DNA from 3 places in the Pantoea sp. SGAir0183 genome. Region 2 is predicted to be linked to each of the others. Evidence: predicted binding sites of a transcription regulator. Region 2 holds the regulator's gene; each other region holds the start of a gene.

Region 1 (7,486 bases), 950 kb from region 2:
AGGTGAGATTAGATAATCAGGCGACAATAGTTATTGTTACCGCACCCCAACGCGTAGACGCTTTGCTCATTACTTTTCTATCAGACAATCTGTGTGAGCACTGCGCACGAAGGTATCTTCAGGTAAGGAGGTGATCCAACCGCAGGTTCCCCTACGGTTACCTTGTTACGACTTCACCCCAGTCATGAATCACAAAGTGGTAAGCGCCCTCCCGAAGGTTAAGCTACCTACTTCTTTTGCAACCCACTCCCATGGTGTGACGGGCGGTGTGTACAAGGCCCGGGAACGTATTCACCGTGGCATTCTGATCCACGATTACTAGCGATTCCGACTTCACGGAGTCGAGTTGCAGACTCCGATCCGGACTACGACGCACTTTATGAGGTCCGCTTGCTCTCGCGAGGTCGCTTCTCTTTGTATGCGCCATTGTAGCACGTGTGTAGCCCTACTCGTAAGGGCCATGATGACTTGACGTCATCCCCACCTTCCTCCGGTTTATCACCGGCAGTCTCCTTTGAGTTCCCGACCGAATCGCTGGCAACAAAGGATAAGGGTTGCGCTCGTTGCGGGACTTAACCCAACATTTCACAACACGAGCTGACGACAGCCATGCAGCACCTGTCTCAGCGTTCCCGAAGGCACCAATCCATCTCTGGAAAGTTCGCTGGATGTCAAGAGTAGGTAAGGTTCTTCGCGTTGCATCGAATTAAACCACATGCTCCACCGCTTGTGCGGGCCCCCGTCAATTCATTTGAGTTTTAACCTTGCGGCCGTACTCCCCAGGCGGTCGACTTAACGCGTTAGCTCCGGAAGCCACTCCTCAAGGGAACAACCTCCAAGTCGACATCGTTTACGGCGTGGACTACCAGGGTATCTAATCCTGTTTGCTCCCCACGCTTTCGCACCTGAGCGTCAGTCTTCGTCCAGGGGGCCGCCTTCGCCACCGGTATTCCTCCAGATCTCTACGCATTTCACCGCTACACCTGGAATTCTACCCCCCTCTACGAGACTCAAGCCTGCCAGTTTCAAATGCAGTTCCCAGGTTAAGCCCGGGGATTTCACATCTGACTTAACAGACCGCCTGCGTGCGCTTTACGCCCAGTAATTCCGATTAACGCTTGCACCCTCCGTATTACCGCGGCTGCTGGCACGGAGTTAGCCGGTGCTTCTTCTGCGGGTAACGTCAATTGCTGAGGTTATTAACCTCAACACCTTCCTCCCCGCTGAAAGTACTTTACAACCCGAAGGCCTTCTTCATACACGCGGCATGGCTGCATCAGGCTTGCGCCCATTGTGCAATATTCCCCACTGCTGCCTCCCGTAGGAGTCTGGACCGTGTCTCAGTTCCAGTGTGGCTGGTCATCCTCTCAGACCAGCTAGGGATCGTCGCCTAGGTGGGCCGTTACCCCGCCTACAAGCTAATCCCATCTGGGCACATCCGATGGTGTGAGGCCCGGAGGTCCCCCACTTTGGTCTTGCGACGTTATGCGGTATTAGCTACCGTTTCCAGTAGTTATCCCCCTCCATCGGGCAGTTTCCCAGACATTACTCACCCGTCCGCCACTCGTCACCCGAGGAGCAAGCTCCTCTGTGCTACCGTCCGACTTGCATGTGTTAGGCCTGCCGCCAGCGTTCAATCTGAGCCATGATCAAACTCTTCAATTTAAAGTTTGATTTGCTGCAACCAGTGCAGCGATGCTCAAGGAAAACGTCGTAATGAATTTCAATACGTGTTCACTCTTAAGACTTGATATTTTTTGCGTCCGGAGACGCGGATATCAATCCTGCGAGTGCCCACACAGATTGTCTGATAAATTGTTAAAGAGCAGTGCAACCAGCGGGTTAACCGTCTGTTGCGAGGTGGCGTATATTACGCTTTCCTCCTTCAGAGTCAACTTCTTTTTCAGAAGTTTTTCTCCGGCGGCTCAGTTGCCTGACCCTCTCAACACCGCCTTCCGTAAGCCGTTGTGCCGTGTCGATGGAGGCGCATTATAGGGATCCGAATGAATTGCACAACCCTTTTTTTGGATCTTTTTACTGACTGCCGAGAAAACATTCATATTGATTAGATCACCAACGATCCGGCACAAAATCCCCTTGCCAGTTGGTCAGAATCGCATCAGGCTGCCAGTAAACTCAGTAAAAGGAGAACAAAATGACTGTAGCGTTACGCCCTTACAAACATCTTTTCCCAAAATTGGGTCTGCGCGTCATGGTTGATCCCACCAGCGTGGTAGCGGGTGACGTCATTATGGAAGATGATGTAGGTATCTGGCCTTTAGTCGCTATTCGTGGCGATGTGAACCAGGTGCATATTGGTGCCCGAACCAATATTCAGGATGGCAGCGTCCTGCATGTCACGCATAAATCAGAGGCCAACCCCGCCGGTTTTCCTCTGATAATTGGGGAAGACGTAACGGTTGGGCATAAAGCGATGCTGCATGGCTGCACGATAGGCAATCGCGTACTGGTTGGAATGGGCTCAATCGTACTGGATGGCGTCATTGTTGAAGACGACGTTATGATTGGTGCCGGGAGCCTGGTTCCCCCCGGCAAACGACTGGAAAGTGGCTATCTGTATGTCGGGAGCCCGGTCAAACAAATCCGGCCGCTGAATGAAAAAGAAATTGAAGGTCTACTTTACTCAGCCAGCAACTATGTTAACTGGAAGAACGACTATCTGGCCGGAGACAGCCAGACCCATCCTTCATTATCGACCTGATCGTTTCGAATGCAGTCTTCGGCCTGATCTTCCAAATCCCAGCGATGATGGCGAAACAGCGTCATCGCTTCTCCCTCACCGAACTGTTCATTAAGCGCCTCAACACTGATAGCGCAGGTTAAGCCCATCCCGTTTACCAGAACAGGGAAACAAACGGCCCTTAATTCTGTATTCAGGCTTTCCCGATCAGGAAACTGTATCGCCTGGTTCATGACTGCATCCCGGCTTTTAATGAGGCGATGACCGGTGCGATTTCGGGCATCACCCCGTGCCATAGATGAAAGGCATGCGCGGCCTGACCCACCAGCATCCCCAGCCCGTCAGCAAGATGAGATGAACCGTGCTGCTGACACCAGCGCAGGAAAGGCGTTAAACCACTCTGATAGAACATATCGTAGCAACGTAGCTCAGCATGAACTAATGAAGGCGGCAACGGCGGTACTTCTCCCTGAATACCACTTGATGTGGCATTAATGACAAGGTCGAAATGTCTATCCACAAGCGCGTCAAACGAGCACGCATTAATCGCTCCGCGATGGGCAAACTCTGCGGCCAGAGTCTGCGCATTCAACGCCGTTCGGTTCACGACCGTGATCGTTGCTCCCATTGAAAGCAGAGGGAGAATGACGCCCCGAGCGGCCCCACCTGCCCCCACCAGCAGAAGATGGCTGTCGGGCTTAATCATCCCAAGGCGCTGAAGATCGCTGAGCAGCCCAATACCATCCGTATTGTCGCCAAGAATTTGGCCATCATCACACAGCTTTAGCGTGTTCACAGCCCCTGACAGCGCAGCGCGCTCGGTCAACTGGTCGGCAAATGCCCACGCCTGCTGTTTAAAAGGCAGCGTAATGTTCGCACCCGCCCCGCCGTCGTGGAAAAAAGTGCGGAGAGTCTCAGGAAAAGCATCAACAGGCGCATCAATACGATCATACTGAAGAGAGATTCCTGTCTGTCGCGCAAACGCCTGATGAATGTGCGGCGATTTGCTGTGACTAATGGGATGACCAAAAACTGCAAAATTTGCCATATATTAACCCTGGCGTATCAAATTGCCGCTGATGACATCGCGAATCTCAGAAGGATTGAGCCTTCCTCCTGTCTTTCCATTCAATACAGGAAACGCGGTGCCAAACTGCAATTTGACCTCTTCGACTGAACGGCACGGTGGCTGACCGGAAAGATTAGCGCTGGTCGATACCAAAGGTTTTCCAAACGCCCGGCACAGCGCCTGAACATCCGGATGATCGCTAACGCGGATGGCCAGTGAATCAAATTGCCCGGTTAACCAGCGCGGGGTAACCGGAGAAGCAGGCACGACAAAGGTGACCGGGCCTGGCCAACAGGCAAACATACGTTCACGCTGCTCCGTGGTTAAGGCCTCATCTGATACGTAAGGTTTAAGCTGATCATAGTCGGCAGCTATCAGGATCAAGCCTTTCTCTACTGGCCGTTTTTTTAATGCCAGCAGTGCCATGACCGCAGATTCATTATCGGGATCACAGCCTAAGCCGAATACCGCTTCGGTGGGATAGGCAATCACAGCATGCTGGTTAAGATGGCTTACACAATCCTGCAATGAGCCGGCAACGGGTTGATTTAACATGGTTATGTCTTATGTCTCTTGAATAATAGCTTTGCCACAACTTTTACTGGCGCAGAAAAGCCGGATGCCCTGCGCCGTCTTTTTCTCGACTAAAAGCGGAAATTCACAATGCGGACAGCGCCCCGCCACTGGCGTCAGGTTCACGGCAAACTGACAGGCTGGATAGCGTTCGCAGGCATGAAACGTTTTACCAAAACGCGAGCGGCGTTGTACCAGCTTACCCTGCTGGCACTGCGGACAGTCGATCGTGGTTTCATCCGGTTTATCGATGGTTTCGGTGTAATCACACGCGGGATAGTCGCTACAGCCAATAAACATGCCAAACCGGCCCTGGCGCAATACTTTATCTGCCCCGCATTGTGGGCAAACGTGGCCTTCCAGAACTTTGACGACATGCCCATCAGCCTGGTTTCCCAAAGGCTTGATATAGTCACAGGCAGGGTAATTTGCACAGCCCAAAAATGGGCCATGCTTTCCTGAACGTATAACAAGTTCTGCCCCGCATGCGGGGCAGGGATCCTGTTTACGCACAGTAAAGAGTGCGGTTTTACTCATAACAGTCATGCATTAGTAAAAATTTAATGCAGCATACCTTCGTTGACGTCGAATAGCAGTTCTTCCATCTGCTGATACGCGTTTTCACATCCAGGGATGTTAAACAGCACCATCAGCACCACCCATTTAAGATCCTCAAGATCGAAATCCAGCGTATCAAGCGCCATGACACGTTCAATGACCATTTCTCGTGTTTCCAGACTCAGTACCTGGATTTGCTCCAGGAACAGCAGGAAACCGCGGCTTTCGGCATCTAAACGCTTGCTCTCTTCATCGGTATAGATGCGCATAGAGAGCGGATCATTTGCCAGCAAAATTGGTGCGACCAGTCCTTCCTGATAGTCCGCCAATTTCTCTAACCAGTTCAACGCATTATAAATATCTTCGCGGTGGAAACCGGCATCCGTCAAGTCATCTGTCAATCTGTCCTGATCAACACCCATTTCTGTTTCGTTGTGGATATAGGTCTCAAACAAGTACATGAGTACGTCGAACATGGCATGCCCTCCTCAATCGGACATAGCCGCCGGGTACAGCTGCGATCCATCCTGCTAACTCCAGTTCCAGCAATTGAGCTGTAATAACTGGCACAGGTTGGCCGGCACGTTCAGCGACAACGTCAACAGGTGTAACCTCATCACCTACGTTAGCCAACAGCTCGGCAAATGGCAATGGAGCATCGTCACTGGCATCAGAATAAATTTCATCTGACGGGTTAACAGGTAACCAGTTAAGCATAGCGCGTAAATCTTCGACAATGTTATTAGGATGTGCCACCAACATGGCACCTTGTTGGATCAGCCAGTTTGTCCCCTCACTGCCGCTGTTACCCAGCGCACCCGGTAAGGCATAAACATTGCGATTCTGCTCTAATGCATAACGGGCTGTGACTAATGAACCACTTTTTAATGACGCTTCAATGACGAGAACACCCTGACTTAACCCACTGATAATACGGTTTCTGCGCGGAAACTGATGCGCCAGTGGCGCGGCAGTAAGCGGAAACTCCGAGATCACGGCGCCTCCCTGCATAACAATCTCCTGCGCCAGCGCAGTGTGTTTTTTGGGATACAGATGGGCCAGTCCACTCCCCAGTACGGCCACGGTTTTACCCTGCACATTTAATGCGGCACGGTGTGCCACGCCATCAATCCCGATAGCCAGCCCACTGGTTATGGTCAAACCGCTCAATGCCAGTTGTTGGGTGAACCAGTCGCACCAGTAACGGCCTGAGGGCGAACACAGACGGCTGCCTACCACCGCCAGTTGAGGTGAAGATAATACGGTTGGATCACCGTTTACATATAAGAGCGGAGGGAAACAGGCCGTTTCAAGGAGTTGAGCGGGGTAATGCGCATCCAGCGCCGTAATCAGGTGATGCGTTGAACACTGTGCCAGCCAAGTGTTAACGGTTGCCAGCCAGTCCGTGGTTTTCTGATGGGCATAATGATGTTGCGCTGTCTCGAAGCCCTTTTGGCTTAATATCACATCAATATCCTGACCTGCGCACAGTTGCTGCGCCGCGTTCAGCCAGCGTCGGCCCGTCAGGCCGGGTATCGCGGCCAGCCGCAGTAATCGCGCCCTTTTTTCCATCGTCACGGCCTCCTGATAACCGTCGCATCCCTCCGCAGAATGCTGTCAATCAGGTACTAAAAAGTCTACAATATGAGGCAGTAATCTTTTCCTTTTAGAATATAGATCTGGATATTTATGTCAGTTTTACAGGTGTTACATTTTCCTGACGAGCGCCTGCGCAAGATCGCCGCGCCAGTCAAAGAAGTTAACGCAGAAGTTCAGCGTATCGTTGATGATATGTTCGAAACCATGTATTCCGAAGAAGGTATCGGCCTTGCCGCTACGCAGGTGGATATTCATCAGCGCATCATTGTGATTGATGTCTCTGAGAACCGGGACGAGCGACTGGTATTGATCAATCCCGAGCTTCTGGAAAAAAGTGGTGAAACAGGTATCGAAGAAGGTTGCCTGTCCATTCCTGAGCAACGCGCCTTTGTGCCTCGTGCAGAGCGGGTAAAAGTGCGAGCGTTAGATCGCGAAGGTAAGCCGTTTGAACTGGAAACCGGTGACCTGCTGGCTATCTGTATTCAGCATGAAATTGATCATCTGGATGGCAAACTGTTTATCGATTATCTGTCGCCTTTAAAGCGTCAGCGAATCAAGACAAAGTTAGAAAAACTGGCGCGGCAAAACGCCCAGGCCTCTTGAGATCTGAAAAAGGGATAAACGTGTCTGCCCCGCTTAATATAATCTTTGCTGGCACACCAGACTTCGCGGCGCGTCACCTTGACGCGTTGCTCGCATCTGAGCATAAGGTCGTTGGCGTTTTTACCCAACCAGACCGCCCTGCCGGGCGCGGCAATAAGTTGACCGCGAGCCCGGTAAAAGCGCTGGCTCTTGCCCACGACATTCCGGTTTTTCAGCCCAAATCGTTGCGCCCTGCGGAAAACCAACAGCTGGTTGCCGATTTGCAGGCCGATGTCATGGTCGTGGTGGCTTATGGCCTTATCCTGCCGAAAGCCGTGCTAGAGATGCCACGTCTGGGCTGCATCAACGTACATGGTTCGTTGCTGCCACGCTGGCGCGGCGCG
Region 2 (7,486 bases):
AGCATCAGCAACGCGATAACGCTGCTGGCTTCGGCTTCTGTGCCGGCCTCGTTGCGTAACAGCACTTCGGCATCGAAACTTTGCACCAGTTCAAACAGCTTCATGGCGGGGCGTGCATGCATGCCCAGCTTGTTTCTGATTTCCACGGTTTGCTTAACGGTCATGATTTACGTTTTTCCAGTGTGCGATGACGGGACTGTACATTTTTACCCCGCGAGCGGAAATAATCAGCGAGCTGTTCAGCAATATACACCGAGCGGTGTTTGCCACCGGTGCAACCAATCGCCACGGTGAGATAGCTGCGGTTGTTCGTTTCCAGCATGGGCAGCCAGAGTTCCAGATAACTGCGCGTCTGATAAATGAAGTTATGGACTTCGGTATGACGATCCAGAAAAGCCGCGACGGGACGATCCAGCCCCGTCATCGGGCGCAGTTTGGGATCCCAGTGTGGATTGGGCAGGAAACGCACGTCAAAGACGTAGTCCGCATCAATGGGAATACCATGTTTGAAGCCAAACGACTCAAACACCATAGTCAGCTCCCGCTCGCGTTTACCCAGTAAGCGGGTACGCAACATCTCAGCCAGTTCATGCACCGACATCTCTGACGTATCAATGATCAAATCGGCACGCGAGCGCAGCGGCTCGAGCAGGTCACTCTCTTCATCAATCGCGCTTTCCAGCGACAGATTTTTGCTGGACAGGGGATGGAGGCGACGCGTATCACTGTAACGGCGGATCAGCGTATTGCGGTCGGCATCAAGAAACAGCAACTGGGGCGAGAATCCGGAAGGCAGATTATTGAGCGCGGTTTCAAAAATTTCAGGCGACTCAGGCATGTTACGCACATCGATACTCACCGCCGCTGAGATATTGCGCTCAACCAGTGATTCTGCCAGCTGAGGCAACAACACGACCGGCAGGTTATCCACGCAGTAAAAACCCATGTCTTCCAGCGCGCGCAGCGCCACTGATTTTCCTGAGCCTGACCGACCGCTGACGATCATCAGCACCATGACCTTCTCTCCCGTTTTAAAGCCGGCTCACGCCGGTAAATCACGCGCTTTATTGCTCTGTTTGTTCTTCGGTAATGATGGCATACAGCTCTTCATCGCTCTGCGCAGCACGCAGACGGCGGCAAACCGTTTTATCCGCCAGCCGTTTGGCGACTAACGACAGTGTATGTAAGTGAGTTTTACACTGGTCAGCGGGCACGAGGAGCGCAAAAAGGAGATCGACAGGCTGATTATCCACGGCATCAAATGCGATGGGTTGCTCAAGGCTGATAAAGACGCCGACGGCACGTAACGTATCCTCCTCCAGCTTGCCATGCGGGATGGCAATACCGTTGCCAATACCGGTACTTCCCATGCGCTCGCGGGTCAGTATCGCTTCAAACAGCGTTTGATGCGGCAGGTTGAGCTGCTTAGCGGCCAGTTCACTGATAATTTCCAGCGCCCGTTTTTTGCTTTGGCAGTGTACGCTGCTGCGGGTGCAGTCTGGCGAAAGCACTGTGCTCAGTTCCAGTGTTAAATCATTGTTCATTTTCGTTTCACTTGCGAGTTCACTTAGCCAGTAAACCGGTACGCGGTAATCACGTAGCGGAATCATGGCGCTGGCACAGATGACAAAACGGGGCGGTTAATCCGCCCCATCCTTTCAGCTCTGCGCGCCCGGCGCGCCTGCCAGCGTGAAGGTTAGTGTTTTTTTAACTTGTCTTTATATTTGGTCAGTTGACGGGCCAGCTTGTCAATCAGCCCGTCAATTGCCGCATACATATCTTCCGCTTCCGATGTGGCGTGCAGCTCGCCCCCGTTAACGTGCAATGTGGCATCAGCAACCTGTGTCACCTTCTCAACGTTCAGGACAACATATACCTGGTTGATATGATCAAAGTAGTGTTCCAGTTTGGCAAATTTCGCTGTGACGAATTCACGCAGTGGCTCGGTGATTTCAACATTTTGCCCGGTAAGGTTCAGCTGCATAGGTCTTCCTTCTCTCTGTTAAACCAACTGCTTACGTTGGTTTGAAGGCGGTATGGACAAAGACTCTCGATATTTTGCAACGGTACGACGTGCCACTATGATCCCTTGATCAGATAACATGGAGGTCAGTTTACTGTCACTCAAGGGCTTAGCGGGATTTTCCGCCGAGATTAATTTTTTTACCAGTGCCCGTATCGCAGTAGATGAGGCTTCGCCTCCTCCTTCAGTATTAACATGACTGGAGAAAAAATACTTCAGTTCAAAAATGCCACGCGGGCTGTGAAGATATTTTTGCGTGGTGACGCGGGAAATCGTGGATTCATGCATATCCACCGCCTGGGCAATATCGGCCAGCACCATCGGACGCATAAACTCTTCGCCCTGCTCAAAAAAGGCCTGTTGCTGTTCAACAATGCAGCGTGAGACTTTTAACAGCGTCTCATTGCGGCTTTCCAGACTTTTGATCAGCCAGCGCGCCTCCTGCAAATTACTGCGGATAAACTGACTGTCACTGTCATTACGCGCAGCACCGCCCATGGCGGCATAGTGCTGGTTGATTTTAAGCCGCGGCAGACTGTCGGTATTGAGTTCCACCGTCCAGCGCGTCGCAACTTTACGGACCAGCACATCAGGAATAACGTATTCAGGTTCGCCAGTATTGATCGACTGGCCCGGACGTGGATCGAGCGACTGAATCAGCAGCATTGCCTCTTTCAGTACGTCTTCTTTTAAACGCGTGACGCGCATCAGGCTGCGGAAATCATGGTTGGCCAGCAGATCCAGATGATGGCTGACGATCAGGCGGGCTTCAGAGAGCGTTGGCGTTTCAGGCGCATACTGCGACAACTGTACCAGCAGGCAATCACGCAAATCACGTGCACCTACGCCGATCGGATCAAAATGTTGAATGCGCTTTAAAACGGCCTCAACTTCGTCCATTTCCAGCTCATCGTCGCCGATACTGTCGAGAATGTCTTCAAGCGAAACGGTAAGATAACCCGTATCGTCAATGGCATCGACGATGGACGTCGCGATCGCCCGATCGGTATCGCTAAACGGCGTCAGCTCAACCTGCCACATCAGATAATCTTGCAGCGACTGGGTGGTTTCGCCCTGGTAGATGGGCAGTTCGTCATCCTGATAGTCCGTACCGGTTCCTGATGGCGTTCCCGCGGTATAGATTTCATCCCAGGTCGCGTCGAGCGGCAGCTCTTCGGGCATATCCTTTTGTTCCAGCGCTTCACGCGTATCAAGTCCCGCTTCGCCTTCCTGATACTCTTTTGCGTCTATTTCTTCATGCTGTTCAGTCTGTTCAAGCAGGGGATTACTTTCCAGGGCCAGCTGTAGCTCTTGCTGAAGTTCAAGCGTAGAAAGCTGCAACAGACGTATCGCCTGTTGCAGTTGTGGGGTCATCGCCAGTTGCTGGCTGAGCCGGAGTTGTAAACCTTGCTTCATAGACAGGATGAATATTCCCGGGTAACCATCAGTATTAACGACACCTTATCAGAGTCTGAACTCTTCACCCAAATAAACACGTTTAACCTGCTCATCTGCAAGGACTTCATTCGGCGTACCGTGAGCAATCAGGTTGCCCTGGCTGACAATATAGGCCCGTTCACAGACCGCCAGCGTTTCACGCACGTTGTGGTCAGTGATTAACACGCCAAGCCCACTGTCGCGCAGATGTTCAATAATCTTTTTGATATCAATAACGGAAATCGGGTCAACACCGGCAAAAGGCTCATCCAGCAGAATGAATTTGGGATTTGCGGCCAGCGCACGGGCAATTTCCACACGGCGACGTTCACCGCCCGACAGTGACTGTCCCATATTGTCGCGCAGATGTGCAATATGGAACTCATCCATGAGCTCATTCGCCCGATCCTGTCGCTGTTCTTCGGTTAAATCATCACGAATTTGCAGCACGGCCATCAGGTTGTCGTAAACGCTCAGACGCCGGAAGATTGACGCTTCCTGGGGCAGGTAGCCGATACCGCGACGCGCACGCGCGTGGAGCGGCAGAATACTGATGTCTTCATCGTCGATGACAATGCGGCCCGCATCGCGCGGAACAATCCCGACCACCATATAGAAGGTGGTGGTTTTACCGGCACCGTTTGGGCCGAGCAGGCCGACGATTTCACCGGATTTTACCTGCAGACTGACGTCTTCAACCACGCGACGGCCTTTGTACGCCTTCGCCAGGTTCTCTGCGATTAATGTGGCCATAGTGATCAGTTACTCTTTTTTTCGCTATTGGTTGACGCGGGCTTGTCCTGCAACTGCGACGGCACCAGAACTGTGGTTACGCGCTTGCTCTGGCCCTGGCTGTAAGCCTGCATTTTTTGCTCTTTGACCAGGTAAGTAATGCGGTCGCCTTTAATATTGCTGTCCAACTGCTCAATGTACGCATTGCCCGTCAGCTCAACAAAGTCATTAGCAAGCTCGTAATGCAGTTTGGACGCGTGTCCCTGTACCGGTTTACCGTTGTCCTGCATCTGATAGAAGGTCGCCGGATTGCCGTAGGCATCAACGATAGTTTTTTTGCTGTCGCCGCCCGGACGGGTCACCACGACTTTATCTGCCGTAATCTTGATCGACCCCTGAGTTACGACCACATTACCGGTAAAGGTCGCGACGTTGCCTTGCAGGTCCAGCGACTGATTTTCAGAGTCGATATTAACGGGTTTGTCCGAGTCACCGGTCAGCGCCAGCGCCGGCAGGCTGGCTGCAAGCAGCAGGCTGGCCAGTAAAAACTTAATGCTGTTTTTGTTCATTTTGAATTTCATAAGAGGTTTTGACCTTTTCGAGTAACTCGGCTTGCTTTGTCCGTAAATTTCCACGCATTTTCATGCCGGTAGAGTTAAAACTGCGGCCATATAACGTCACCTGATCGTCCGAGGCGACGTCCTGAGTGACAAGATTGACCTGAGCGTTATCCGTTTTGATGCGCTCCAGTTCAGAATCTGGCGCCAGCGCATTCAGCTCAACATGACCATATAAATACAGCATACGATCTTTAGTGAGCTTTGCTTTATCTGAACGTACCGTCCAGGTCGGCATTTTATTCTCGTCGTAGGTTGTCATGACCGGATTATCAAACCAGCTGGTTCCCGTATTTTCGAAATACGTAACTTTGTCCGAGATCAGCTTATAAGCCAGGCCACCCTGAGGGTTGTAAACTACGGTATGCGAATTGGCACTGGTGTAGGTTGGCGTTTGATCATTATTCATTACCGGTGCGCCATCGTCGCTGTCCCGGTTAGTGAAATTCCAGCCAATGAGCACCAGCGCAATCAAGGCCAGCCCCAACGTTATCCAACGCCTGCTTTTACTCATACTGATTGCCCTTTGGCATCCTCAAATTTATTTTGCGCCATCAAAATGAGATCGCACAGTTCACGCACTGCGCCGCGCCCACCGGCGATACGTGTGACGTAACGCGCTCGCGCTAACAGCAGCGGGTGCGCATCGGCCACCGCTACGCTGAGCCCTACTTTTGCCATAACTGGCCAGTCGATCAGATCGTCACCAATATAAGCCACCTGCTCGTCAGAGAGCGACAGTGTATCCAGAAGTTCGCGATAGGCCAAAAGCTTATCTGATTGCCCCTGATAAAGATGGCGAATCCCCAGCGTTTTGCAGCGGTCTTCCAGTAACCGGGCGGTGCGGCCGGTAATAATAGCCACTTCAATGTCCGAGGTCAGCAGGCAACGAATGCCGTAACCGTCGCGCACATTAAAGGTTTTCAGTTCTTCTCCACTGTTACCCATGTAGATCAGGCCATCAGACATCACGCCGTCCACATCGCAAATCAGCAGGCGAATGTGCCCGGCACGGGCCATAATGTCGGCACTGACCGGGCCGTAACATGTTTCTATAGTGGCAATCTCAGACTGCATTGTGTCTTCCTGTTTACACTACGCCTGCGCGCAGCATGTCATGCATATGTACCACACCCAGCAGATGGTCGTCATCGGCTACCAGCAGGGAGGTAATGTTTTTGGTTTGCATTAAATTCAGTGCATCGACGGCCAGCACGTTCGGACGTACGCGGATGCCGCCACGCGTCATGACTTCTGCAATGGTCGCTTTTTGAAAATCGATGCCCATATCAAAGATGCGGCGCAGGTCACCATCAGTAAAAACGCCTTCAATCTTCATCAAATCGTCAACAATCACTGTCAGGCCCAGATTTTTACGGGTTATCTCCAGCAACGCATCTCGCAATGATGCATCCCGCGTGACGTGCGGTAACTCATCACCGCTGTGCATGATGTCGCTCACGTGCAGCAGCAGTTTACGGCCCAGCGCACCGCCCGGATGCGACAGCGCGAAATCTTCAGGCGTGAAGCCGCGTGCCTCCAGCAGGGAGACCGCCAGTGCATCGCCCATCACCAGAGCTGCGGTGGTACTGGTCGTGGGGGCCAGTCCCATCGGACAGGCTTCCTGCGGCACCTTGACGCAAAGATGGATATCTGCCGCCCGGGCCATGGCGCTTTCAGGTCGACTGGTCAGGCAGATCAGTTTAATCTGCTGGCGTTTCACCACCGGAATCAGCGCCAGAATCTCGCTGGATTCACCGCTATTCGAAATGGCAAGCACCACGTCGTCTTTACCCACCATTCCCAGGTCGCCGTGGCTGGCTTCCGCTGGATGCACAAAGAAAGCCGGCGTGCCGGTGCTGGCAAAGGTCGCCGCCATTTTTTTACCAATATGACCTGACTTGCCCATGCCCATAACCACCACTTTGCCCTTACAGGCATAAATCATGGCGCAGGCGTCGGAAAAGGCCTCGTTGATATACTGGTCAAGCTGCTCAAGGCCTTCACGCTCAATGCGCAGAACCGTTTTACCGGCTCGCTGAAAATCAAACTCTACCGTTGGTTGCTGATGTGACATGGCAAATCTGTCCTTTTTAGCCGCCCATAAACGCTGGCTGTAGCCACAGCAACGTTACCCAGACGAAGAAACCACAGAGTAAAAGCGTCCCCGCCGTACGGCCAATGCGGCGGTGGCGCAACAGACAAAGCATGGCGAACAGTACGCTTACGCCAAGCATTATCCAGTAATCGCGTGCAAAAGCGTGATAATCGACGCTGCCGGGGTGAATCAGTGCCGGCAGGCCCAACACGATAGCGAGGTTATAAATATTGGCCCCAATCAGGTTGCCAATCGCAATATCATCTTCGCCTTTCAACGCACCGGCGATGACCGTGGCCAGCTCCGGCAGACTGGTGCCGACGGCGATAAGCGTCAGCCCCATAACCAGTTCACTCACGCCAAAGTAGTCGGCAAAGACCGTCGCATTATCAATCACCATGTGTGTTGACATGGGCAGGATAATCAGGGCGACAGCCAGCCAGAGAAAGGCCACGGTGTTACCCGTCTCTTCGCGTGGCAGCTCAGCCAGTTGTTCACGCGTCAGCGTATCGTTATTGTCATTTTCTGCTTTACGCGCGATGCGAATAGTCACAATCAGATAAATCGCGGCGATGGCAA
Region 3 (7,486 bases), 610 kb from region 2:
CTGATTTCGCTTATTCCAATGCCGTTTATGGCACTGGTAATTCACCGCTATGGCGAGCAACTCCATAACCGTTTCAAACTGGCTCAGGCCGCCTTTTCCAGCCTGAACGATCAAACGCAGGAGAGCCTGACCAGTATCCGTATGATCAAAGCATTTGGACTTGAGCAGCATCAGTCCCAGCAGTTTGCCGATATTGCACGCGATACCGGCGAAAAAAATCTGCGCGTCGCCCGGGTGGATGCGCGTTTCGATCCCACCATCTATATTGCCATTGGTTTTGCCAACCTGCTGGCGATAGGCGGCGGAAGCTGGCTGGTGTGGCACGGAGACATGACGCTGGGCCAGCTCACCAGCTTTGTAATGTATCTTGGCCTGATGATTTGGCCGATGCTGGCGCTGGCATGGATGTTTAACATCGTTGAACGAGGCAGCGCAGCCTGGAGCCGCATCCGCGCATTATTATCCGAAGCGCCAGTGGTGGAAGACGGTGATCACACCTTGCCTGAGCCAGCGGGAACGCTGCAGGTGGCTATCCGCGAATTTCATTATCCCGCCAGTGCCGGTGCGGTATTAAGCAATGTCACGTTCCAGTTAAAACCGGGCGATATGCTGGGGCTGTGTGGCCCGACCGGCAGTGGTAAAACCACGTTACTGAGTCTGATTCAGCGTCATTTCGACATTCAGCAAGGTGATATTCGCTACCATGCCATCCCGCTGCCGTCGCTGCGTCTGGACAGCTGGCGCAGTCGCCTGGCCGTGGTGAGCCAAACTCCGTTCCTGTTCTCGGACAGTGTGGCCCGCAATATTGCGTTGGGTAAGCCCAACGCTACGCAGGACGAGATTGAGCAGGCGGCGAAAATGGCCTGCGTGCACGAGGATATTCTGCGTCTGCCGCAGGGCTATGAAACCGAGGTGGGCGAGCGCGGCGTCATGCTGTCGGGTGGTCAAAAACAACGTATTTCCATCGCCCGTGCCTTGCTGATGAATGCGGAAATTCTGGTGCTTGATGATGCACTCTCGGCGGTTGATGGTCGCACTGAACACGACATCCTGCATAATCTGCGGCAGTGGGGCAAAGGGCGAACGATCATTATCAGTGCGCATCGTTTGTCGGCGCTGACAGAGGCCAGCGAAATTCTGGTGCTGCAAAAAGGCACGGTGGCACAGCGTGGCGATCATGCCGGGCTGGCGAATATGCCTGGCTGGTATCGCGATATGTACCGTTACCAACAGCTGGAAGCGGCACTGGACGACGCTGAGAGGGAAGAAGAGGTGGCACATGGCTAAATCACAACGTATGTGGCCAACGCTCAAACGCCTGCTCAGTTATGGCAGCCCGTGGCGCAAGTCATTGTCTTTGGCCGTGTTGATGCTGTGGATTGCGGCCGCGGCAGAAGTGACCGGTCCGGTTCTGGTGAGCTATTTTATTGATAATCTGGTCGCAAAGCATCAGATGCCGTGGGGCACGGTGGCGGGACTGGTCGTAAGTTTTATCCTGTTGCAGCTTCTGGCTGCCGCTTTGCATTACTGGCAGGCCTTACTGTTTAACCGGGCCGCCATTGGCGTGGTACAGCGCCTGCGCACCGACGCCATGAATGCGGCACTGCGCCAGCCGCTCGGCGCCTTTGATACGCAGCCGGTCGGGCAAATTATTTCCCGGGTCACGAATGATACCGAAGTTGTTCGGGATCTGTACGTCACGGTGGTGGCAACGGTGCTGCGTAGCGCCGCGCTGGTCGGTGCCATGATGGTGGCGATGTTTAGTCTGGACTGGCGCATGGCGCTGGTGGCGATGTTAATTTTCCCGATGGTGCTCATTGTGATGCTGATTTATCAGCGCTACAGCACGCCGATAGCCCGTCGTGTACGCAGCTACCTGGCAGACATTAATAATGGCTTCAATGAAGTCATCAGCGGAATGAGCGTGATACAACAGTTTCGCCAGCAGGCGCGCTTTGGTGAACGCATGCTGGAGGCCAGCCGTTCACATTATCTGGCGCGCATGGAAACGCTCAGGCTGGATGGTTTCCTGCTACGGCCGCTGCTGAGCCTGTTCTCCGCGCTGATACTCTGCGGATTGCTGTTGCTGTTCAGCTTTTCGGTGCCGGGTGTGTTTGAAGTTGGGGTACTTTACGCCTTTATTACCTATCTGGGGCGCCTCAATGAACCGCTGATCGAACTGACCACCCAGCAGTCGATGCTGCAACAGGCGGTCGTGGCGGGCGAACGTATTTTTGAACTCATGGATGCGCCACAGCAGCATTACGGTCATGACGATCGGCCTCTGCAATCGGGACGCATTACGCTGGAGAACCTGAGCTTTGCCTACCGGGACGATCGTGAGGTGCTGAGTAATATTGATCTCGACGTGCCTTCGCGGGGCTTTGTCGCCCTGGTGGGACATACCGGCAGCGGCAAGAGCACACTGGCAAATTTGCTGATGGGCTATTACCCCGCCACGCGCGGCGAGGTGCGCCTGGACGATCGTCCGCTTAACCAGTATTCCCATGAGGCACTGCGTCGCGGTATCGCGATGGTACAGCAGGATCCGGTGGTGCTGGCCGACACGCTGTTAGCGAATGTACGGCTGGGTCGGGATATCAGTGAAGAGGCGGTCTGGTCGATACTTGAACAGGTACAGCTGGCCCCGCTGGCGCGCGCCTTGCCTGACGGTATCCATACCCGACTGGGAGAGCAGGGTAATAATCTCTCGGTAGGGCAGAAACAGTTACTGGCCCTGGCTCGGGTGCTGGTGCAACTGCCGCAGATTTTAATACTGGATGAAGCTACCGCGAATATTGACTCCGGCACGGAGCAGGCGATCCAACACACGCTGCGCACCTTACGTCAATATACGACCCTGGTAGTGATTGCTCACCGCCTTTCCACTATCACCGAGGCCGATACGATTCTGGTTTTGCACCGTGGCCGCGTTGTCGAGCAGGGGAATCATCAGCAGCTGCTGGCCTTGCAGGGCCGTTACTGGCAAATGTACCAGCTGCAGCAGGCAGGTGATCGGCTCGAATCGGATGAGGTGCTGACCAGTGCCGGATGATCTGCACCTTTTTTGCGCATTTTTTCCTTGTTGACCCGTTTGGATGCACGTCTTTGTGCTTAACAGCACCAAAAGCGTGCATCCGCTTCGCTTAGCCATCCCATCACTGCGTCCTGCTTATTTATTCTGCGTTTCCTAACCCTGATTCTATCGCAGCCTGGAAAGTGATTGTGCCCATTAATTATATCTGGCACAGGCTTTGCTTAACTCTCTCCGTGTCCATGAGACCGACCTATTTTAATCCTTAAGGAGAGGCTATGAAGCTGGTTACCGTTGTGATTAAGCCGTTCAAGCTGGAAGATGTGCGAGAAGCATTGTCTTCAATTGGTATTCAGGGACTGACCGTCTCCGAAGTTAAAGGTTTTGGGCGTCAGAAAGGACATGCTGAACTCTATCGCGGGGCGGAATACAGCGTAAATTTTCTGCCGAAAGTAAAAATTGATATCGCCATTGCCGATGACCAACTGGACGAAGTAGTGGACGTAATCAGTAAAGCGGCTTACACCGGAAAAATTGGCGACGGCAAGATTTTCGTTGCTGAACTGCAGCGCGTGATTCGCATACGTACCGGCGAAACCGACGAAGCCGCACTGTAAACAAGACTCAGTAATGTGATGGGATGGAAAAAAATGAATAAAATGCTGACCAAGTTGGGCCTGACCAGCCTGGCACTGTTACCGTCGCTGGCGATGGCGGCACCTGCCGTAGCGGACAAAGCCGACAACGCCTTTATGATGATTTGCACCGCACTGGTGCTGTTTATGTCAATTCCTGGGATTGCACTGTTTTACGGCGGCCTGATCCGCAGTAAAAACGTGCTGTCGATGCTCACACAGGTTGCGGTGACCTTCTCGCTGGTGTGTGTGCTGTGGGTGGTTTATGGCTACTCACTGGCCTTCAGCGAAGGCAATGCCTTCTTTGGCAGCTTCAACTGGGCCATGCTGAAAAACATTGCACTGACCGCCGTCATGGGCACCTTTTATCAATATATTCACGTCGCGTTCCAGGCATCCTTTGCCTGTATCACGGTCGGTCTGGTCGTCGGTGCGCTGGCGGAACGTATCCGTTTCTCCGCGGTGCTGATTTTTGTCGGTGTCTGGCTGACCCTGGCTTATCTTCCCATTGCGCATATGGTCTGGGCGGGCGGCTTACTGGCTCAGGATGGCGCACTGGACTTCGCGGGCGGCACGGTGGTGCACATTAACGCTGCGGTAGCCGGTCTGGTTGGTGCTTACCTGGTGGGCAAACGTGCCGGTTTTGGCAAAGAAGCATTCAAACCACACAACCTGCCGATGGTGTTCACCGGTACTGCGATTCTGTATGTTGGCTGGTTTGGTTTTAACGCCGGTTCAGCTTCCGCTGCGAATGAAATTGCTGCTCTGGCCTTCCTGAATACCGTGGTTGCGACGGCGGGTGCGGTGCTGGCCTGGACCTTTGGCGAGTGGGCGCTGCGTGGTAAACCGTCTTTGTTAGGTGCCTGTTCTGGCTTTATTGCTGGTCTGGTTGCCATCACGCCGGCTTGTGGTTATGTCGGTGTCGGCGGCGCGCTGATCATCGGTATCGTGGGTGGTCTGGCAGGTATCTGGGGCGTGACAACGCTGAAAAAATGGCTGCGCGTTGACGATCCCTGCGATGTGTTCGGTGTCCACGGTGTCTGTGGCATCATCGGTTGTATCCTGACCGGCGTGTTTGCTTCATCTTCACTGGGCGGCGTGGGTTATGCGCCTGGCGTGACCATGGGCCATCAGGTTGCGATTCAGTTGCTGAGCGTGGGCGTTACCATTGTCTGGTCTGCCGTCGTTGCCTTTATTGGCTTTAAACTGGCCGATATGATCGTCGGTCTGCGTGTACCGGAAGAGCAGGAGCGCGAAGGTCTGGACGTCAACAGCCATGGCGAGAACGCTTACAACCAGTAACTTGTCAGTCTGAATAAATAAAAAGGGGCGATGATTCGCCCCTTTTTGCTATTCGCTGCGCTGACGCATAACGCCTTCCTGCACGGTAGACGCGACCAGCTCACCCTGTTGATTGTAAAACTCCCCGCGAACAAAGCCGCGTGCACCCGATGCTGAGGTGCTTTCAACGCTGTAAAGCAGCCAGTCATTAAAGTTCAGTGGCCGATGGAACCACATAGAGTGATCAATGGTCGCCACCTGCATATCGGCTTCAAGAAAACCTTTACCATGCGGTTGTAAGGCCACAGGCAGAAAGTTGAGATCGGACGCATAGCCAAGGAGGTACTGATGGATACGCACATCGTCGGGCAGGGTGCCATTGGCCCGAATCCACACCTGACGCTGCGGTTTATCGACATGGCCTCTTAACGGGTTGTGGATCTGTACCGGGCGGATTTCCAGCGGGCGTTCAGCGACAAATTTTTCGCGTAATTTTTCCGGCAGCATATGCGCCATTTTTTGCGCCATTTGCTGCTCGTTGGCCAGGTTTTCCGGTCCTTTAACCTGCGGCATCGGTTTTTGATGTTCAAACCCGCTTTCCGGAGACTGGAAGGATGCCGTCATATAAAAGATCGGCTGACCATTTTGGATGGCACTGACGCGGCGCGCGCTAAAACTTTTGCCGTCGCGCAGACTTTCAACATCGTAAATAATCGCCTTTTGGCTGTCGCCGGGGCGAAGAAAATAGCTGTGAAAGGAGTGAACGCCCCGATCCTCGGGAACGGTCTGTTTGGCCGCAAAGAGAGCCTGTCCAACGACCTGACCGCCAAATACCTGACGCAGGCCCAAATCTTCGCTCTGGCCGCGAAATAACCCCTCGTCGAGTTTTTCCAGATGAATAAGATTAAGCAGATTTTCGAGTGCCTGACTCATGGCGCTATCCTGAGAAAATGTATTTTGTTAAGTGTGAAAGATCCGACCAGTTTCCGTCAACCACACTTTTGGACTTTCATCCAACCAGGCAAACTTTTGATTTTGTGCCAACATTAAAGCTATACGGCGAGTGAAACGCTGTAATAAAGATTCACTGCTAAAAATCATTCTGATCAAAAGGAGACGACATCGATGAAATTCTGGCATGTGTTAAGTGGCGTCGCGATGGCCATGGCTCTCGCAGGTTGTGCCCATAAAGGAAAACCGGTACCGACACCGACATTGGGTTCTGCGGTCGCAGGACAAACGGCGACCATCGCTCAGCCTAATGTAAGCGGGGCGGTTTATATTCGTCAGCGTATCGCGTTACCGCCTGATGCAGCCCTGACAGTGACCCTGTCTGATGCATCGGTGGCAGATGCACCGTCCAAAGTGTTGGCACAGCGCGTGGTTCGCACCGACGGGAAACAGGCGCCGTTCCATTTCATACTGCCGTTTAACCCAGCGGATGTTCAGCCAAATGCACGCATTTTGTTGAGCGCAGCAATTACGGTTGATGGCAAGCTGGCCTTCGTTACGGAAGAAGTGAAACCGGTCGTGAATCAGGGCGGCACCAAAGCCGATCTGGTGTTAGTGCCCGTGCCTTCTGTACCGATGAAGACTCAGCCTGGCGCCGTCACCACTGTGCCACCCACATCGCCCACGCAGGTTACGCCGTCCGCCGCCGTGCCGGCACCGACAACGATGTAAGGCTCTGAGGCAGGGCGGCGTGCTGTACCGCCCTGCAGTATTAAAACTGCCAGCGAAACTTAGCCAGATCGATCTGACCTGCCTCCGTAACTTCCACGCCTTCCGCTTCCAGCGCTTCACGCTGACGAAAAAAACGTTCGCCCTGGAGCGAAAGCGTACCGTTACGGTTAATCACTCTATGCCAGGGAAGCGTACTGCCTTCCGGTAAGCGGCTCAGAACGCCGCCCACCTGGCGCGCCGCGCGGGGCGAGCCTGCCAGTAATGCCACATCGCCATAGGTGGTAACCTTGCCGGGCGGAATGGCGGCCACAATTTGCCAGATACGTTGTTTAAAGCCGTCAGTGGTTGAGTTCATAGGCTTACCTGCCAGTAAAAGAACCATAATGCTAACATAAAGGGGGTAATTTACAGGGATCGTACAAGAAACCAACGGTCATCCGTGCCAGGCTTGCAATTGCCATAGGCTTCCCCGATAATGCCTGCGCTCTCGATATGAGGGCTTGTCAATGGGGGCCCTGTTGGTTCTCCCGCAATGCTAGCTTGTGAACTCGGTCAGGTCCGGAAGGAAGCAGCCGCAGCAGGTGACGCGTGTGCCGGGATGTAGCTGGCAGGGCCTCCACCATTTTGTCTCCACCCGATTCCTCTCTTGTCACTCGCTTTTTTTGACACGCCTCTTTCTTCGCAGGCAGGCAAAGCTCGCCTGGGCCGATCCATTGCCGGCAGGCGAGTCGAACAGAAACGGGCGGGTTAAATCAGATTAAACGTAACGCAAAAATTAACTTAGCGTACAAATTTCCATACTGACACGGGGACTTTGTCATACAGTTTGTTCATCGTCAGTTCAGCCAGGCGG

What was found. Region 2 encodes sigma-54, which starts transcription at its own class of promoters, with help from an activator protein. Its sites were predicted from a motif close to GTTGGCACANNTTTCGCTNT; they were not measured.
Region 1: the regulator sigma-54 is predicted to act here: its motif matches at 1,860-1,879, upstream of C1N59_RS02230 (gamma carbonic anhydrase family protein).
Region 3: the regulator sigma-54 is predicted to act here: its motif matches at 3,242-3,261, upstream of glnK (P-II family nitrogen regulator).

What each region holds. Positions count from the first base shown of each region.
Region 1 covers NZ_CP028053.1:455,242-462,727, reverse strand. Annotated here, with positions in the region: rRNA gene C1N59_RS02235 (16S ribosomal RNA) at 124-1,665, opposite strand; gene C1N59_RS02230 (gamma carbonic anhydrase family protein) at 2,156-2,722, shown strand; gene C1N59_RS02225 (DUF1488 family protein) at 2,677-2,934, opposite strand; gene aroE (shikimate dehydrogenase) at 2,931-3,749, opposite strand; gene tsaC (L-threonylcarbamoyladenylate synthase type 1 TsaC) at 3,753-4,325, opposite strand; gene C1N59_RS02210 (DNA topoisomerase family protein) at 4,335-4,880, opposite strand; gene smg (DUF494 family protein Smg) at 4,904-5,377, opposite strand; gene dprA (DNA-protecting protein DprA) at 5,349-6,473, opposite strand; gene def (peptide deformylase) at 6,591-7,103, shown strand; gene fmt (methionyl-tRNA formyltransferase) at 7,124-7,486, shown strand, end outside.
Region 2 covers NZ_CP028053.1:3,872,876-3,880,361, reverse strand. Annotated here, with positions in the region: gene npr (PTS phosphocarrier protein NPr) at 1-164, opposite strand, end outside; gene rapZ (RNase adapter RapZ) at 161-1,015, opposite strand; gene ptsN (PTS IIA-like nitrogen regulatory protein PtsN) at 1,065-1,544, opposite strand; gene hpf (ribosome hibernation promoting factor) at 1,697-1,984, opposite strand; gene rpoN (RNA polymerase factor sigma-54) at 2,003-3,439, opposite strand; gene lptB (LPS export ABC transporter ATP-binding protein) at 3,488-4,213, opposite strand; gene lptA (lipopolysaccharide ABC transporter substrate-binding protein LptA) at 4,219-4,773, opposite strand; gene lptC (LPS export ABC transporter periplasmic protein LptC) at 4,742-5,323, opposite strand; gene kdsC (3-deoxy-manno-octulosonate-8-phosphatase KdsC) at 5,320-5,886, opposite strand; gene kdsD (arabinose-5-phosphate isomerase KdsD) at 5,900-6,886, opposite strand; gene C1N59_RS18000 (calcium/sodium antiporter) at 6,903-7,486, opposite strand, start outside.
Region 3 covers NZ_CP028053.1:3,260,599-3,268,084, reverse strand. Annotated here, with positions in the region: gene C1N59_RS15265 (SmdA family multidrug ABC transporter permease/ATP-binding protein) at 1-1,287, shown strand, start outside; gene C1N59_RS15260 (SmdB family multidrug efflux ABC transporter permease/ATP-binding protein) at 1,280-3,055, shown strand; gene glnK (P-II family nitrogen regulator) at 3,313-3,651, shown strand; gene amtB (ammonium transporter AmtB) at 3,685-4,971, shown strand; gene tesB (acyl-CoA thioesterase II) at 5,020-5,883, opposite strand; gene C1N59_RS15240 (YbaY family lipoprotein) at 6,076-6,633, shown strand; gene C1N59_RS15235 (MGMT family protein) at 6,674-7,015, opposite strand; RNA gene ffs (signal recognition particle sRNA small type) at 7,150-7,246, shown strand; gene C1N59_RS15225 (HHA domain-containing protein) at 7,414-7,486, opposite strand, start outside.